Regions from separate parts of the Enterobacter sp. SCRI0065 genome, predicted to be linked through region 2. Evidence: predicted binding sites of a transcription regulator. Region 2 holds the regulator's gene; each other region holds the start of a gene.

Region 1 (4,217 bases), on a different contig from region 2:
GAATGACAATGAGTAAATCGTTTAACCCTATCATAACCCCAATTGCTGCTGAATCGAAGCAGCAGGCGTCACATCTGGCGGTGGCTGCTTTTTATTTGCGCAGCGCCCGGCAGATAAGATGCGATAACAACTCCAGTTGTCTGGCGAGTTCCATGCTTAACCAGACATAGCCGTGAATCGGCGTCTCCGCAACGTTGTCGCCCTTGTGTTCATTTATCAGTTGGCGTAACTCGACCATGATTTCGTTAAGGCGTTCGGTATTCGCAAGGATCGGCTGCGGATTGCCTTCATATAGCGCGTGAGCAATGGTCAACAACGTTTGCTGAGTCATCTGTTGGGTTTCTTTCAACGTCTGCGCATTCAGCAATACAAAATGGCTGGCGCGAGAAGCCCAATGGGCATTGATCTGTAGCTCAAGCATGCACACCAGATTGCGGCTCACGGTCTGTATCGCTTCAAAAATCGATTTTTGGATATGAGTCTCTTTGCTGGCTGGCACAATAAGACCACGCATTTTTACCACATCGTTGAGTATTTTTTGCAGGTGCTTTTCGAGTCGCGGGCGCTCGACCAGATTGGGTGAAAATCCCGCCTGGTACACACGGTTGAAGGCGGTGACATAGTTAGCCATTTGAATGCGCCAGTGCAAAAAAGCACGTTGAGGCCAGATGCCGGTAAAAAGCATTGCCAGCAGTGAACCTAAAATCACATCTCCGCTTCGCCACAGCGCGGTTGCCATGTCCCCTGCCGGAGCACCAACTACCACCGACAGCGTGATACCGATAAGTAAAGCCTGGTAGGGTTTTTTACCCAGCGCCAGCCAGCCGCACAAGAACATAGCGGCAGCGCACCATAGCAGCATGACAGGCATAGAGATCAGCTCAAGCTTGAGCGCAATCAACCCTAGCGCAGAGCCAAAAATCGTCCCGCCAATGCGCTCGAAGGCGCGCGGAACGACGTTACCCCAAAATGAAATGGGCCCCATAATCACGACCAGCGTGATCAACGGCCAGGTTCCTTCAGGGATGTCCAGAAGCCGCACCAGCAAAAAGGTGAGAAGGAACGCAAGAGCAATACGGCATCCGTGTACGACGCGATAATGTCGGTACAGGCGAATTTCAAAAGGAGTTAATGATTTGTCGGGACGCACACCCGCTCTCCAGCTACTCGGCAAGTCACAATTGTACTGGGTTTTCTGCCAGACGTATCACGCCCGGCAGAAAAACCCTTCAAATATTAGGAAATAAGCGTTTAGCCTGCTTTATGCACTACTGGTACATACATCTCGATATCCCAGAAGCCGTCTGCGTTACCGTCATTCAGATACCGTTCAAAGCACGGTTTAGGCGCAATTTGATAATGATTATCCTGAAGGAGACTGTTAAAGAAGCTGTGCCACGGCGTTGAAAAATCGTGGTTTTCGACGCGCGTAGTGGCGACGGCATAATCACCTGCGGCAATTTCAGTCAGGATCACCCCTTCGCTATTCGCCGGGATGCTGAAATCGTCGGGCACGGTAACCGCGGTGTCACAGCGTAGCTTTTCAGCGGGGACTTCATCAGGATTATCATAATAAACCGCGACCCATTCGAGCGGCTGGATTTGATGCCCATCCACCCACATCATAAGTTGCTCAAAACCTTGCTTAACGGTTTGCTCCCACGGGCCGACCAGGTGGAAACCGGCAATTTTACGTTTCTGTTGCTGCTTGATGCTGTAGTCCATGCTGCCTCCGATTTTTACTGTATATGCATACACTATAAAGCGAATTTTGCGTGTTCAACAAATATAATGTGTTCATTATGCGAGCAGGCTCGCAAGAGTGCCAGTCTGCTCTTTTCGCGAACTCATCCGATCAAAGGGTATGATGTAAATAATCGCTCAGACGCGAGAACATCCCGCCTTTTCCCACGCTTTCCAGCGTAACCAAAGGCCAATGGGCAACGATTTTGTCCCGGTCATACAGTTCGATCTCACCGACACGCTGATGCGCGGCGATAGGCGCTTGCAGCTCTTTTTTATCCATCACGTTCTTCGCTTTGATATTCGCGACTTCCGCTTTTGGCAGAGCCAGCCAGAAATCCTGGTCGGTACCTAATGAAATCTGCTCTTTATCACCGTACCAGATGCGTTCTGTTCCAACTTGCTTCCCGTTTCGCAAAATTTGTACGGTATCGAAGTTTTGTTGTCCCCAGTGCAGCAGTTTACGCGCCTGCTCTTCACGACCTTTTGGACTCTCTCCACCCATAATGACCGCAATCAACCGACGTTGCCCATCGACAGCCGACGCAATCAAGTTAAAACCTGCGCCAGACGTGTGCCCGGTCTTCAGCCCGTCGACATTCAGCGTCTTGTCCCACAACAGTCCATTACGGTTCTGCTGCGTCACGCCGTTCCACGTCAGGCTTTTCTCACTGTACATATGATAAAACTCGGGCTCGCCATGAATAATCGCCCGGGAAAGTACGGCCAAATCGTAAGCAGAGCTGTGCTGTCCGGGGGCATCAAGCCCATGCACCGTTTCGAAATGCGTGTCGCGCAGCCCCAGCTTCTCAACATATTCGTTCATCATCGTGACGAACTGCGGCTGTCCTCCTGCCACGTAATCGGCCAGCGCCACGCACGCGTCATTCCCCGAATCTACGATCAGGCCACGGCTCAGGTCGCGTACCGAAACGCGCTCGCCCGCTTTAAGAAACATGAGCGACGAGCCGTCAAACACAGGATTCCCTTTTGCCCACGCATCGCGCCCAACGGTCACCATGTCGTCAGGCGTAATGCGATGGCTGTCGATTGCGCGATCGACGACATAGCCGGTCATCAGCTTGGTAAGACTCGCCGGATTGCGCTGTTGATGCTCGTTGCCCGCCGTTAGAATTTGGCCAGTGGTATAATCCATCAGCACCCAGGAGCCTGCCTGCACGGCAGGTGGCTGCGGTGAGAAATCCAGTGGGTCAGCAGCCAGAACAGATGAAATACTCGAAGCGAGTAAAGAAACAGCAATAAACAGACGGCGTTTCAACGGTATATCCTCAGTCATGTAAAATCGTTGACCTTTTTACGGAAGTTCTCATGTCGTTACCTGGTTAAATTGCAAAAAAATGTGACTATCCGCAAATTTTCATCGGAAGCGCGCTCGCATTTTTGGCGTCGGAACGTGCTTTTTATTCGGTGTGTTGACCTCGATGGTTTACCATAGAGGAGTAACTTTTCAACAGGATGGTATTACTGGTGTCTGATTCCGCCGCGCTCCCCACTTTTCTCTTCCACGATTACGAAACCTTTGGTACTAGCCCCTCGCTGGACAGGCCTTCGCAATTTGCGGCGATCCGCACCGATGCTGATTTCAATGTCATTGGTGAACCCGACGTCTTCTACTGCAAGCCTGCCGACGATTATCTGCCGCAACCGGGTGCCGTAATGGTGACGGGCATTACGCCCCAGGAAGCTCGTGAGAAAGGCGTTAATGAAGCTGATTTTGCGCGTCGCATCCACGATTTATTCACCGTGCCGAATACCTGCGTAGTGGGCTACAACAACATCCGTTTCGATGATGAAGTCACGCGCAATATCCTGTATCGCAACTTTTACGACCCTTACGCCTGGAGCTGGCAAAACCGCAACTCACGCTGGGATTTACTCGATGTGATGCGCGCTTGCTATGCCCTGCGTCCCGAGGGCATTAACTGGCCCGAGAATGACGACGGTTTACCCAGTTTCCGTCTTGAGCATCTGACCCGCGCTAACGGCATTGAGCACAGCAATGCGCATGATGCGATGGCCGACGTTTACGCCACCATCGCGATGGCGAAATTGGTCAAAACAGCACAGCCCAAATTGTTCGAGTATCTGCTGAGCTATCGCAGCAAGCAGAAGTTGATGACGCTGATTGATGTCCCTCAGATGAAGCCGCTGGTGCATATTTCTGGCATGTTTGGTGCGTGGCGCGGCAACACCAGTTGGGTTGCGCCTCTGGCGTGGCATCCCGATAACCGCAACGCGGTCATTATGGTGGACCTTGCAGGCGACATGACTCCGTTGCTGGAACTTGAAAGCGATGCGCTACGTGAGCGGCTCTATACGCCTAAAGGCGAGCTGGGTGATAGCGCCGCCGTGCCGGTGAAATTGGTCCATATCAATAAGTGTCCGGTACTGGCGCAGGCGAACACGCTTCGTGCTGAAGATGCCGACCGTCTGGGCATTAATCGCCAGCTGTG
Region 2 (4,217 bases):
TCCCCCAACGAAGCCGCTAGGCAAACCAGGTTTGATTGCGCCAGTGACGACGCCAGATCAGCGCAAGCGACAGCCCACGCAGAGCAAGAAAAACGGCAAGCGCCAGCCACAACCCGTGATTACCAAACCAGGGTACGGTAAACAGCGTGAGCCCAAAACCACCCGCCGCCACTGCCATGCTGTTGCGCATTTCGGCTCCTCGGGTTGCACCGATAAACATGCCATCCAGCAAATAGCACCAGACACCGACCACCGGAAGTACAACCTGCCAGATGATGTAGTGGCCTGCCAGCTCACGCAGTTCAGACATCGAGGTCAGTAACGCCACAATCTGACTGCCAAAAAGCGCATAGATCAGAGCAAAAACCAGCGCCACCAGGCCAGATTGCCGACACGCTGCGCGCCAGACCTCCTGCAATTGTCCCGTCTGTTTTGCGCCGTATGCCTGCCCAGAATGGGCCTCAACGGCATAAGCAAAACCGTCAAGCGCATAGGCGGTAAAGGTCAACAACGTCATCAATACGGCATTGACGGCGACGATCTCCGGGCCAAGCCGCGCGCCCAGTACCGTCAAGGCACCGAAACAGAGCTGAAGAAGTAAAGAGCGAAGCATAATATCGCGATTAAGTGCCAGCAGTTTTCGGACGTTCCCACGCCATGCTGTTTTCAACATCGCCAGGGAGATTCCGCGCATCGCCAGCACGCGCTTGACCATCCATAAGCCGATGAAAAACGTGGCGTATTCTGCAACGACCGTTGCCAGCGCGGCGCCCTGCACGTTCATGTGCAGCCCCATCACCAGCCACAGATCCAGAACAATATTGAGGACGTTCCCCACGACCAGCAGGATCACAGGAGCACGTGCATACTGCACACCCAACAGCCAGCCGAGCAGGACCAGATTAGCCAGTGAGGCGGGAGCGCTAATCCAGCGAATATCCAGAAAGCGACGAGCCTGTTCCAGTACTGCTTCATTGCCACCAACGATATGCAGTGCCAGGTCGATCAGCGGCGTTCGCAGCAGAACAATGAGCAATCCGGCACCAAGTGCAAGAATAAGAGGTTGAATAAGCGCTCGCGCCAGGCGCACGGGATCTTTCGCGCCGAACGCCTGAGCGGTCAACCCTGTGGTGCTCATCCGTAAAAAGAGTAACAGCATAAAGAGGAAGCTGGTCGCCGTTGCGCCAATCGCCACGCCACCCAGATAGACTGGCGAGTCCAGATGACCAATGACGGCCGTGTCGACCAATCCCAGTAAAGGAACCGTGATATTCGAAAAGATCATTGGCAGCGCGAGACGCCATAATGCCTTGTCTGAGATTGTCAGCAGAGACATGAGAGAGTACCGGAGCAGGAAAAAGAGAGTCAGGCTACGGGAGACCGTAGCCTGTCAGGAAGAGATTACAGCCATTCACCGTTGCGGATGACACCTACCGCTAAACCTTCAATGGAGAAGGTCTGTTCGCGCAGGTCAACCACAATGGGGGAAAACTCGTTGTTTTCAGGTAGCAGTTGCACCGTATTACCCTGTTTTTTAAGGCGTTTTACGGTCACTTCATCATCGATACGTGCGACGACAACCTGGCCGTTGCGTACATCCTGAGTTTTGTGAACCGCCAGCAAATCGCCATCCAGAATGCCAATATCTTTCATGGACATACCGCTAACGCGCAGTAAAAAGTCTGCACTCGGTTTGAACATGGCAGGATCGACCTGATAATGACCTTCGATGTGCTGCTGCGCCAGCAGTGGCTCGCCAGCCGCAACGCGACCCACGAGAGGGATCCCCGTTTCTTCTTCCACCAGCAGGCGAATGCCGCGTGACGCGCCAGATACAATCTCAAGAACGCCCTTACGAGCCAACGCTTTGAGATGCTCTTCAGCGGCGTTTGGAGAACGGAAACCCAGACGCTGCGCGATTTCCGCTCGCGTAGGTGGCATTCCCGTCTGGCTGATGTGATCCCTGATAAGATCAAACACCTCTTGCTGTCTGGCCGTTAACGCTTTCATTCCGCCCCCTGGGTGTATATACAGTTATGCTGTGAGTATATACAGTCAAAGGTGAATTTGGAACCAAAAACTGCACAAAAAACCAGAGACTTATTCGATTCCTGAAGGCTTATCGTAAATGCGACCAAAGTAACGTGCCCCAGGTAATGGCAGCGGTGATAATCGCCAACAGTACCGCAGCCGACCCCATGTCTTTGGCACGCCCCGAGAGTTCATGGAAATCAGAACCGATACGATCTACCACCGCTTCGATAGCACTGTTGAGAATTTCCACTATCATCACCAAAAGAACCGAACCAATGAGAAGTACGCGGGTTACAGCATCAACATCAAGGAAACAAGCGATAATGACCGCGATGATAGCGGCTACGCCCTCCTGACGAAATGCAGCCTCATTGATCCAGGCAGCGCGGAAACCTTTCCACGAATAACCAGCAGCTTTGATGATACGGGTAAACCCAGTGGTATTATTGGCCATTAAAAGAACCTTTTTTTAGATTTAGCGTCAGTAACTATAGCTGTAGCGCGTTTCGCAACAGCCTGAAGTATGACGGGTAACAACAGAAATTTTGCGCGCTTTCTGTTATCCTTGCGCCGCAATTGCATTATTAACCAGAGGCTTTACATCGTTTATGTCCGGCTGGCCAAGAATCTACTACAAATTACTTAATTTACCATTAAGCGTCCTGGTAAAAAGTAAGTCTATCCCGGCGGAACCTGCGCTGGAATTAGGGCTCGATACCTCGCGCCCTATTATGTACGTTTTGCCTTATAACTCGAAGGCAGACTTACTGACGCTTCGCGCCCAATGTCTGGCGCACGACTTACCCGATCCGTTGGAACCGCTGGAGGTTGACGGTACTCTGCTGCCGCGCTACGTGTTTATCCACGGCGGCCCGCGCGTGTTTACCTATTACACGCCGAAGGAAGAGTCCATTAAGCTGTTCCACGACTACCTTGATCTGCACCGCAGTAACCCCAGCCTGGATGTCCAGATGGTGCCGGTGTCGGTGATGTTTGGTCGTCGTCCAGGGCGTCAAAAAGGCGAAGAAAACCCGCCGCTGCGTATGCTTAACGGTATACAAAAATTCTTTGCGGTGTCATGGCTTGGTCGCGATAGCTTCGTCCGATTCTCTCCGTCTGTTTCTCTGCGCCGTATGGCTGATGAGCACGGAACCGACAAGACTATCGCGCAAAAATTGGCCCGCGTCGCGCGTATGCACTTCGCTCGCCAGCGCCTGGCAGCCGTGGGACCACGCCTTCCTGCTCGTCAGGATCTGTTCAACAAACTGCTGGCATCCAAAGCGATTGCCCGCGCCGTTGAAGATGAAGCCCGTAGCAAGAAAATCTCTCACGAGAAGGCACAACAAAACGCTATCGCACTGATGGAAGAGATTGCAGCGAACTTCTCTTACGAGATGATCCGCTTATCCGATCGCATCCTGAGCTTTACGTGGAACCGGCTCTATCAAGGCATCAACGTGAACAATGCTGAGCGTGTTCGCCAGCTTGCGCACGATGGCCATGAAATTGTGTATGTGCCCTGCCACCGCAGCCACATGGACTATCTTCTGCTCTCGTACGTGCTGTATCACCAGGGGCTGGTCCCGCCGCATATTGCCGCCGGTATCAACCTGAACTTCTGGCCAGCAGGTCCGATCTTCCGCCGTCTGGGTGCGTTCTTTATTCGTCGTACCTTTAAAGGCAACAAGCTCTATTCCACCGTATTCCGCGAATATCTGGGCGAACTGTTCAGCCGTGGCTATTCCGTGGAGTACTTTGTTGAAGGTGGCCGCTCCCGTACCGGTCGTCTGCTCGATCCGAAAACCGGCACGCTATCGATGACGATTCAGGCGATGCTGCGTGGCGGTACGCGCCCCATTACGCTGGTGCCGATTTACATCGGTTACGAGCACGTCATGGAAGTGGGGACTTACGCCAAAGAACTGCGCGGTGCGACGAAAGAGAAAGAGAGCTTGCCGCAAATGCTGCGTGGTTTGAGCAAGCTGCGTAATCTCGGTCAGGGCTACGTTAACTTTGGCGAACCGATGCCGCTGATGACGTATCTGAACCAGCATGTGCCGGAATGGCGCGAGTCTATCGATCCGATCGAAGCGATTCGCCCTGCCTGGCTCACCCCAACGGTGAATAATATCGCTGCTGACCTGATGGTGCGCATCAACAACGCAGGGGCCGCTAACGCCATG
Region 3 (4,217 bases), on a different contig from region 2:
AAGCGTGTTTGCAGCGCCACGACAAGGAGACTCATCGTGTCTGAACTGTCTCAATTATCTCCACAGCCGCTGTGGGATATTTTTGCCAAAATCTGTTCCATCCCTCACCCGTCCTATCACGAAGAACAGCTTGCCGAACATATTATGGGCTGGGCGAAGGAAAAAGGCCTGCACGCTGAACGCGACCAGGTTGGCAATATTCTGATTCGTAAAGCGGCGACCGCAGGTATGGAAAACCGCAAACCGGTTGTGCTTCAGGCGCACCTGGACATGGTGCCGCAGAAGAATAACGACACCGACCATGACTTCACTAAAGATCCGATTCAGCCGTACATCGACGGCGAGTGGATTAAAGCGCGCGGCACGACGCTGGGCGCAGATAATGGTATTGGCATGGCGTCCGCGCTGGCCGTACTGGCTGACGATCGCGTTGAGCATGGTCCGCTGGAAGTGCTGCTGACCATGACCGAAGAAGCAGGTATGGACGGCGCATTTGGTTTGCAGGCCAACTGGCTGCAGGCTGACATCCTGATCAACACCGACTCCGAAGAAGAAGGTGAGATCTACATGGGTTGCGCTGGCGGTATTGATTTTATCTCTACCCTGCCGCTCACGCGTGAGGCGATTCCTGCTGGTTTCCAGACCTTTAAGCTCACGCTGAAAGGCCTGAAAGGCGGTCACTCCGGTGGCGATATTCATTTAGGCCTGGGCAACGCTAACAAGCTGCTGGCGCGCTTCCTGGCGGGTCATGCGGACGAGCTGGACCTGCGTCTGGTTGATTTCAATGGCGGTACGCTGCGTAACGCTATCCCGCGCGAAGCTTTCGCCACCGTTGCCGTTGCCGCGAATAAAGCCGATGCGTTGAAAAACCTGTCTAACGCGTATCTGGACATCCTGAAAAACGAACTGGCCGCGAAAGAGAAGAACCTGACTGTGGTTCTGGAAGCGGTATCCAGCGACAAAGCAGCGCTAACTGCGCAGTCTCGCGATAGCTTTGTTCAACTGCTGAATGCCACCCCGAACGGCGTGATCCGTAACTCTGACGTCGCGAAAGGCGTGGTCGAAACCTCCCTGAACGTGGGCGTAGTGACCATGACAGACGACAGCGCAGAAATAATCTGCCTGATCCGTTCTCTGATCGACAGCGGTAAAGAGTACGTGGTGAGCATGCTGGAATCTCTGGGCAAATTGTCCGGCGCGGAAACCTCCGCTAAAGGTAGCTACCCAGGCTGGCAGCCGGACGCAAGCTCTCCGGTGATGGCGCTGGTGCGCGAGACCTATCAGCGTCTGTTCAACAAGACCCCTAACATTCAGGTGATCCACGCAGGGCTGGAATGCGGTCTGTTCAAAAAGCCGTACCCGAATATGGATATGGTTTCCATTGGGCCAACCATTACCGGTCCACACTCTCCGGATGAGCAAGTGCATATCGAAAGCGTGGGCCATTACTGGACGCTGCTAACCGAACTGCTGAAAGCGATTCCTGCGAAGTAATCTGTCTTTTGATGCCCGGTTCACAGCCGGGCATTTTCTTTTATAGCCCCAGCACCAGCTGGCGCTCTAGCTGCGGATCCAGCAGCGTGACATGCAATCCCACCAGCCGCACTCCCCGTCCGCCCCGCCGCTCTTCCCATGCCTTTCTCGCCGTGGCGATCAGATCGTCTTTATTGAGGCGCGGCCAGACGTGCTCCTGAGTCGTTTGCTGAAAGTCATTAAATTTTAGCTTCACACCCTGACGAGCAATCAGCAGATCCGGCTTCACCTTTAACAGGCGTCGCTCCAGCTCCGGGTAAAGCTGCTCCACGATAATCGTCTCGCATTCCGTCCAGTCATGAATATCGTCCAGCAGCGTGCGCTCAACGCCCACCGATTTACGCAGACGTTCACTGTTAACGTCGCGCTCATCAATACCCTGACTACGCTCCCACAGCACGCGCCCGAACTTACCGAAGCGCTTGAGCAGCATGGCCAGATCGCTGTTTTGCACATCTTCACAGGTGCGCAAGCCCATGCCTTCGAGCTTTGCCGCAGAGACTTTACCCACGCCGGGTATTTTGCCAAGCGGCAGCGTTTTGACAAATGCCGCCACCTGTTCTGGCGTAATCACATACTGGCCGTTGGGCTTGTTTAAATCGGAGGCGATTTTGGCAAGAAATTTCACCGGGGCGATGCCCGCCGATGCGGTGAGATTAAGCTCATTCTGGATGGTCTGACGGATTTCCTGCGCCATCAGCGTGGCGGAGCCATGGCAGTGCAGGCTATCGGTCACGTCGAGATAGGCTTCGTCCAGCGAGAGCGGTTCAATGAGCGAGGTATAGCGGGAGAAGATTTCCTGAATACGGACCGATGCCTCTTTATAAGCATCAAAGCGGCCCGGCAGCAGCGTGAGATGAGGGCAGAGCTTAAGAGCCATTGCCGTAGGCATGGCGCTACGCACGCCAAATTTGCGCGCCGGATAATTAGCGGTACTGATCACCCCACGCTTCACGCGGCTGCCGCCAATAGCGATCGGGATATCCCGCAGCGCCGGATTATCTCGCATCTCCACGGCGGCAAAAAAGCAGTCCATATCAACATGGATTATTTTGCGCATAGTAAGCCCTCACTCATTACTGGTTAAGTATACAGTAATGAATTCGCCGAGGTGAAGAAATTACACGAAGCGGATAAATACCTTTATTAAAGAAAACTAATTTGTAAACTCATCCATTCACGCTTGCGAAAAAATGCAGCGATGCTAATGTGAGCGCCCCTAACCAGATAATTCTGATTTCGGGTCTCTTTTGCCGTCCTGGCAAGTTGGTTTAGCTTTATCAAGGAACTTGTAGTATGCGTAAAATCGCATTGTTCATTGCGATGCTTCTGATGCCGTGTCTTTCGTTTGCTGGGCTGCTTAGCAGCAACAGTTCAACCACGCCGGTAAGCAAAGAATATAAACAGCAGTTAATGGGATCGCCGGTCTACATTCAGATATTCAAGGAAGAACGCACGCTCGATCTGTTTGTGAAAATGGGCGAGACTTACCAGCTACTTGATAGCTACAAAATCTGTAACTATTCCGGTGGCTTGGGTCCAAAACAGCGCCAGGGCGATTTCAAAAGTCCGGAAGGGTTTTACACCGTTCAGCGCAATCAGCTCAAACCCGACAGCCGCTTCTATAAAGCCATCAATATTGGTTTTCCGAATGCCTATGACCGTGCACACGGTTACGACGGCAAATACCTGATGATCCACGGTGCCTGCGTGTCTATTGGCTGCTATGCCATGACGGACGGCGGTATCGATGAGATTTTCCAGTTTGTCACTGGCGCACTGGTGTTTGGTCAGGCGGGCGTGCAGGTGAGCATTTATCCGTTCCGGATGACCGATGCCAACATGCAGCGTCACAAGTTCTCGACCTACTCGGAGTTCTGGAAACAGCTAAAACCGGGTTATGACTATTTTGAGCAAACGCGTAAACCACCAACCGTTTCGGTGGCAGATGGACGTTACATCGTCAGCAAACCGCTGAGTCACGAGGTCGTCCATCCACAGCTGGCATCAAACTACTCGGTCCCCGAGACAAAATAAGACCCACTCGCCTGGCATGATTTTTTGCCAGGTTTCATTGCCCGTCAGGGGTTGAGTGGCGATAACCGTGACCACATCGTTGGGTGTGGTTTCGGTTTGAAAATCAATTTCCACGTCCTGATCGAGCAGCTTGGCCACGCCAAACGGCGCACGACGCGTGATCCAGAAGAGATTGGTCGAACAGAACGCCATCACATATCGCCCATCTGACAGCAACATGTTAAAGACCCCCTTCTCACGTAACTCACACGCCAGCGTCCCGATGTATTTGAACACCGAAGCCATGTTGCTCGGGGTACGTGGATAGCGCTCGACCAGCTTATGCAGCAACCAGCAAAACGCTTTTTCACTGTCGGTCTCACCTACCGGGCGGAAATTACCGGTTTGCAGGCTTTTGTAGCCCGTCAGTTGCCCATTGTGCGCGTAAGTCCAGTTGCGTCCCCACAGTTCGCGGGTAAAAGGATGGGTATTTTCTAGCGCCACTTCTCCGCGATTCGCCTGACGAATATGCGCGATAACCGAACGGGATTTGATGGGATAATCCTGCACCAGTTTGGCAATCGGTGAGTTAAAGCTGGGCTGTGGATCTTTGAACGTGCGACAGCCTTTCCCTTCGTAGAAGGTGATGCCCCAGCCGTCTTTATGCG
Region 4 (4,217 bases), on a different contig from region 2:
AGTTATTTCTCCGTACTGATGCGGGTAGGGCTTGCGGCGCTGGTCTTCCTGCCGTTCCTGCGCACGCGTGGGCAAACGCTCAAAACCATTCTGCTGTACATGCTGGTGGGCGCGTTGCAGCTCGGTATCATGTATCTGTTCAGCTTCCGGGCGTATATCTACCTGTCGGTATCGGAATTCCTGCTGTTCACGGTGTTGACGCCACTCTATATCACGCTGATTTACGACCTGCTGAGCAAGCGCCGCTTGCGCTGGGGCTATCTGCTGAGTGCGCTTCTGGCGGTGGCGGGTGCGGCGATCATTCGCTACGACAAAGTGAGCGATCACTTCTGGACCGGTCTGATGTTTGTCCAGCTTGCCAACATAAGTTTTGCCATCGGTATGGTCGGCTACAAGCGCCTGATGGAAACGCGTCCGATGCCGCAGCATAACGCTTTTGCCTGGTTCTATATGGGCGCGGCTATTGTCGCGGTGGCGGCGTGGTTTATGCTCGGCAATCCGCAAAAGCTGCCAACCACCACGGTACAGTGGAGCGTGCTGATTTGGTTAGGCGTGGTCGCGTCTGGACTGGGTTACTTTATGTGGAACTACGGCGCTACGCAGGTAGACGCCGGGACGCTGGGCATTATGAATAACGTTCATGTGCCCGCTGGCCTGCTGGTTAACCTTGCTATCTGGCAGCAGCAACCGCACTGGCCGAGCTTTATTATTGGGGGAACGGTAATCCTGGCTTCGCTGTGGGTGCATCGCCGTTGGGTCGCTCCGCGCTCCGAACAAACGGCAAATGATCGCAAGCGTGGTTCCGCGCTGAGCGAATAAACGCCTCCGTAATCGGCTGACGCTGCTCGCCATCGCGCACGGCAGCGTACAGTCGGCTCCATAATCCCTCGCCCAGGGTTTTAGTCACCACCAGACCCTGGCGCTCAAAACTCTCGACCACCCAATGCGGCAGCGCGGCGATACCCATTCTCGCGGCCACCATCTGGATCAGCAGCAGTGTGTTATCCACGCTCTTCAAATTGGGGCTAATGCCCGCCGGTTGCAGGAAGTGACGCCAGATATCCAGACGACTGCGCTGCACCGGATAAATCAGCAGCGTTTCGGTCGCCAAGTCTTCCGGCGTAACGCGCGTTTTGGCCGCTAGTGGGTGATCCGGAGCCAGCACCAGGCGCACTTCGTAATCAAACATCGGCGAATAATGCAGGCCGCTGCGAGGCAGAATATCGGAGGTCAACACCAGGTCCAGCTCGCCTTGCTGAAGCGACGGCTGCGGATCAAAGGTCACGCCCGATTTAAAATCCATCTCCACCTGCGGCCAGCTTTGGCGAAAATTCTCCAGTGCGGGCGTCAGCCACTGAATACAGCTGTGACACTCAATCGCGATGCGCAGCTTAGTCTGCTGTGGCTCATTGCAGGCCTGTAGTGCGGTGGCGATTTGCGGCAGCACCTGATTTGCCAGTTGAAGCAGCACTTCACCCTGCGGCGTAAAGCGCAGCGGCTGGCTCTTACGCACGAACAGACGAAAGCCAAGGCGTTGTTCCAGATCGCTGAACTGGTGAGAAAGGGCGGATTGGGTCTGATGCAGCGTGGCCGCAGCCGCCGCGAGAGAACCGCAGTTCCGCAACGCTTGTAGCGTTTTCAGGTGTTTTATCTCGATCATGAAAGTCCTTCACTTCGCCATGAACATTTTGCGCTTGAGGAATATACAGTAACTGTCAATTATGGATGTGTAAACATCTGGACGTCTAAATACCAAAAATTCACAGGGGACACACCATGACAATTCGCAATCACACTCTCGGTTTCCCTCGCGTTGGCTTGCGCCGCGAGCTGAAAAAAGCACAAGAAAGCTACTGGGCGGGCAATTCTACCCGTGAAGATCTGCTGGCCGTTGGCCGCGAGCTGCGTGCTCGCCACTGGGATCAGCAGAAGCAGGCAGGAATCGATCTGCTGCCAGTGGGCGATTTCGCCTGGTACGACCATGTTCTGACCACGAGCCTGCTGCTTGGTAACGTGCCGGCTCGTCATCAGAACAGCGATGGATCGGTCGATATCGATACCCTGTTCCGTCTGGGCCGTGGTCGCGCGCCAACCGGTGAGCCAGCGGCCGCAGCGGAAATGACCAAATGGTTTAACACCAACTATCACTACATGGTGCCGGAGTTTGTAAAAGGGCAGCAGTTCAAGCTGACCTGGACGCAGATTCTGGATGAAGTGGACGAAGCGCTGGCGCTGGGTCATAACATCAAACCTGTGCTGCTGGGGCCGGTAACGTATCTGTGGCTGGGTAAAGTGAAGGGTGAACCGTTCGACCGTCTGAGCTTGCTCAACGATATCCTCCCCGTATATCAGCAGGTGCTGGCTGAGCTGGCAAAACGCGGTATCGAATGGGTACAGATCGACGAACCTGCGCTGGTGCTTGAGCTGCCGCAGGAATGGCTGGATGCCTTCAAACCGGCTTATGACGCACTGCAAGGCCAGGTTAAGCTGTTGCTGACCACCTATTTTGAAGGCGTCACGCCGAATCTTGATACCATCACCACGTTGCCGGTGCAGGGTCTGCACGTTGACCTGGTTCACGGCAAAGATGATGTCGCCGAGCTGAACGAGCGCCTGCCGTCCGACTGGTTGCTCTCTGCGGGCCTGATCAACGGTCGTAACGTCTGGCGTGCCGATCTCACCGAGAAATACGCACAGATTAAAGCTATCGTCGGCAAACGTGAATTATGGGTCGCCTCTTCTTGCTCCCTGTTGCACAGCCCGATCGATTTGAGCGTGGAAACCCGTCTGGATGCGGAAGTGAAAAGCTGGTTTGCCTTTGCTTTGCAAAAATGTGAAGAGCTGGCCCTGCTGCGTGATGCCCTGAACAGTGGCGATACGGAAAAGTTGATTGAATGGAGCACCCCGATTCAGGCGCGTCGTCATTCGACTCGCGTACACAATGCAGCGGTGGAAAAACGTCTGGCGGGCATTACTGCGAAAGACAGCCAGCGTGAAAATGCCTATGAAGTGCGTGCCGAAGCGCAGCGCGCTCGCTTTAATCTGCCAGCATGGCCGACGACCACGATCGGTTCTTTCCCGCAGACCACCGAAATTCGCGGCCTGCGTCTGGACTTCAAAAAGGGCAACCTTGATGCCAACAACTATCGCACTGGCATCGCCGAGCACATCAAGCAGGCGATTGTTGAGCAGGAGCGCTTAGGTCTGGACGTGCTGGTCCACGGTGAAGCCGAACGTAATGACATGGTGGAATATTTTGGTGAGCACTTAGACGGTTTCGTCTTTACCCAGAACGGCTGGGTACAGAGCTACGGTTCCCGCTGCGTGAAACCGCCGGTAGTAATTGGCGACGTTAGCCGCCCGGAAGCGATCACCGTGGAGTGGGCGAAGTACGCACAGTCTCTGACCGACAAACCGGTTAAAGGCATGCTGACCGGCCCGGTGACGATTTTGTGCTGGTCCTTCCCGCGTGAAGACGTGACTCGCGAAACCATTGCAAAGCAAATTGCGCTGGCGTTGCGGGACGAAGTGGCAGATCTGGAAGCCGCAGGCATCGGCATTATCCAGATTGACGAACCGGCCCTGCGCGAAGGCCTGCCGCTGCGTCGAAGCGACTGGGATGCTTACTTGCAGTGGGGCGTAGAGGCCTTCCGCATCAACGCCGCAGTAGCAAAGAACGACACCCAGATTCATACCCACATGTGTTACTGCGAATTTAACGACATCATGGATTCGATTGCGGCGCTGGATGCGGACGTCATCACCATCGAGACCTCGCGTTCAGACATGGAGCTGCTGGAGTCGTTTGAAGAGTTCGACTATCCGAACGAAATCGGTCCGGGCGTGTACGACATTCACTCCCCGAACGTTCCGAGCGTGGAATGGATTGAAGCGCTTCTGGCGAAAGCCGCTCAGCGCATCCCGGCAGAACGCCTGTGGGTGAACCCGGACTGTGGCCTTAAAACCCGCGGCTGGCCTGAGACTCGCGCCGCGTTGGCAAACATGGTGAAAGCCGCGCAGAATCTGCGTCAGGCTTAGTCATCACACACGATTGCCGGGCGGCGCTATCGCTTGCCCGGCCTTCGATTAATTCCCTGCGGATTTCTTACTGCCATACTGTGCAAACCAGGCCAGCATCCTCTGCCAGCCGTCTTTGGCGGATTCCTCGTGGTAGCTCGGGCGATAATCGGCATTGAATGCGTGTCCGGCATCGGGAT

Evidence for each region. Region 2 encodes LexA, which represses DNA repair genes until DNA is damaged. Its sites were predicted from a motif close to TNCTGTATGTACATACAGNA; they were not measured.
Region 1: the regulator LexA is predicted to act here: its motif matches at 1,741-1,760, upstream of sbmC (DNA gyrase inhibitor SbmC).
Region 3: the regulator LexA is predicted to act here: its motif matches at 2,611-2,630, upstream of dinB (DNA polymerase IV).
Region 4: the regulator LexA is predicted to act here: its motif matches at 1,692-1,711, upstream of metR (HTH-type transcriptional regulator MetR).

The regions. Positions count from the first base shown of each region.
Region 1 covers NZ_JCBAJB010000002.1:566,214-570,430, reverse strand. Annotated here, with positions in the region: gene AC6EMZ_RS08530 (FUSC family protein) at 92-1,150, opposite strand; gene sbmC (DNA gyrase inhibitor SbmC) at 1,252-1,725, opposite strand; gene dacD (serine-type D-Ala-D-Ala carboxypeptidase DacD) at 1,856-3,022, opposite strand; gene sbcB (exodeoxyribonuclease I) at 3,232-4,217, shown strand, end outside.
Region 2 covers NZ_JCBAJB010000006.1:33,346-37,562, reverse strand. Annotated here, with positions in the region: gene dinF (MATE family efflux transporter DinF) at 17-1,336, opposite strand; gene lexA (transcriptional repressor LexA) at 1,402-2,010, opposite strand; gene AC6EMZ_RS16080 (diacylglycerol kinase) at 2,120-2,488, opposite strand; gene plsB (glycerol-3-phosphate 1-O-acyltransferase PlsB) at 2,643-4,217, shown strand, end outside.
Region 3 covers NZ_JCBAJB010000016.1:8,853-13,069, forward strand. Annotated here, with positions in the region: gene pepD (cytosol nonspecific dipeptidase) at 37-1,494, shown strand; gene dinB (DNA polymerase IV) at 1,535-2,593, opposite strand; gene dpaA (peptidoglycan meso-diaminopimelic acid protein amidase) at 2,830-3,570, shown strand; gene AC6EMZ_RS22390 (class II glutamine amidotransferase) at 3,541-4,217, opposite strand, start outside.
Region 4 covers NZ_JCBAJB010000012.1:19,567-23,783, reverse strand. Annotated here, with positions in the region: gene AC6EMZ_RS21140 (carboxylate/amino acid/amine transporter) at 1-819, shown strand, start outside; gene metR (HTH-type transcriptional regulator MetR) at 707-1,660, opposite strand; gene metE (5-methyltetrahydropteroyltriglutamate--homocysteine S-methyltransferase) at 1,777-4,038, shown strand; gene AC6EMZ_RS21125 (dienelactone hydrolase family protein) at 4,087-4,217, opposite strand, start outside.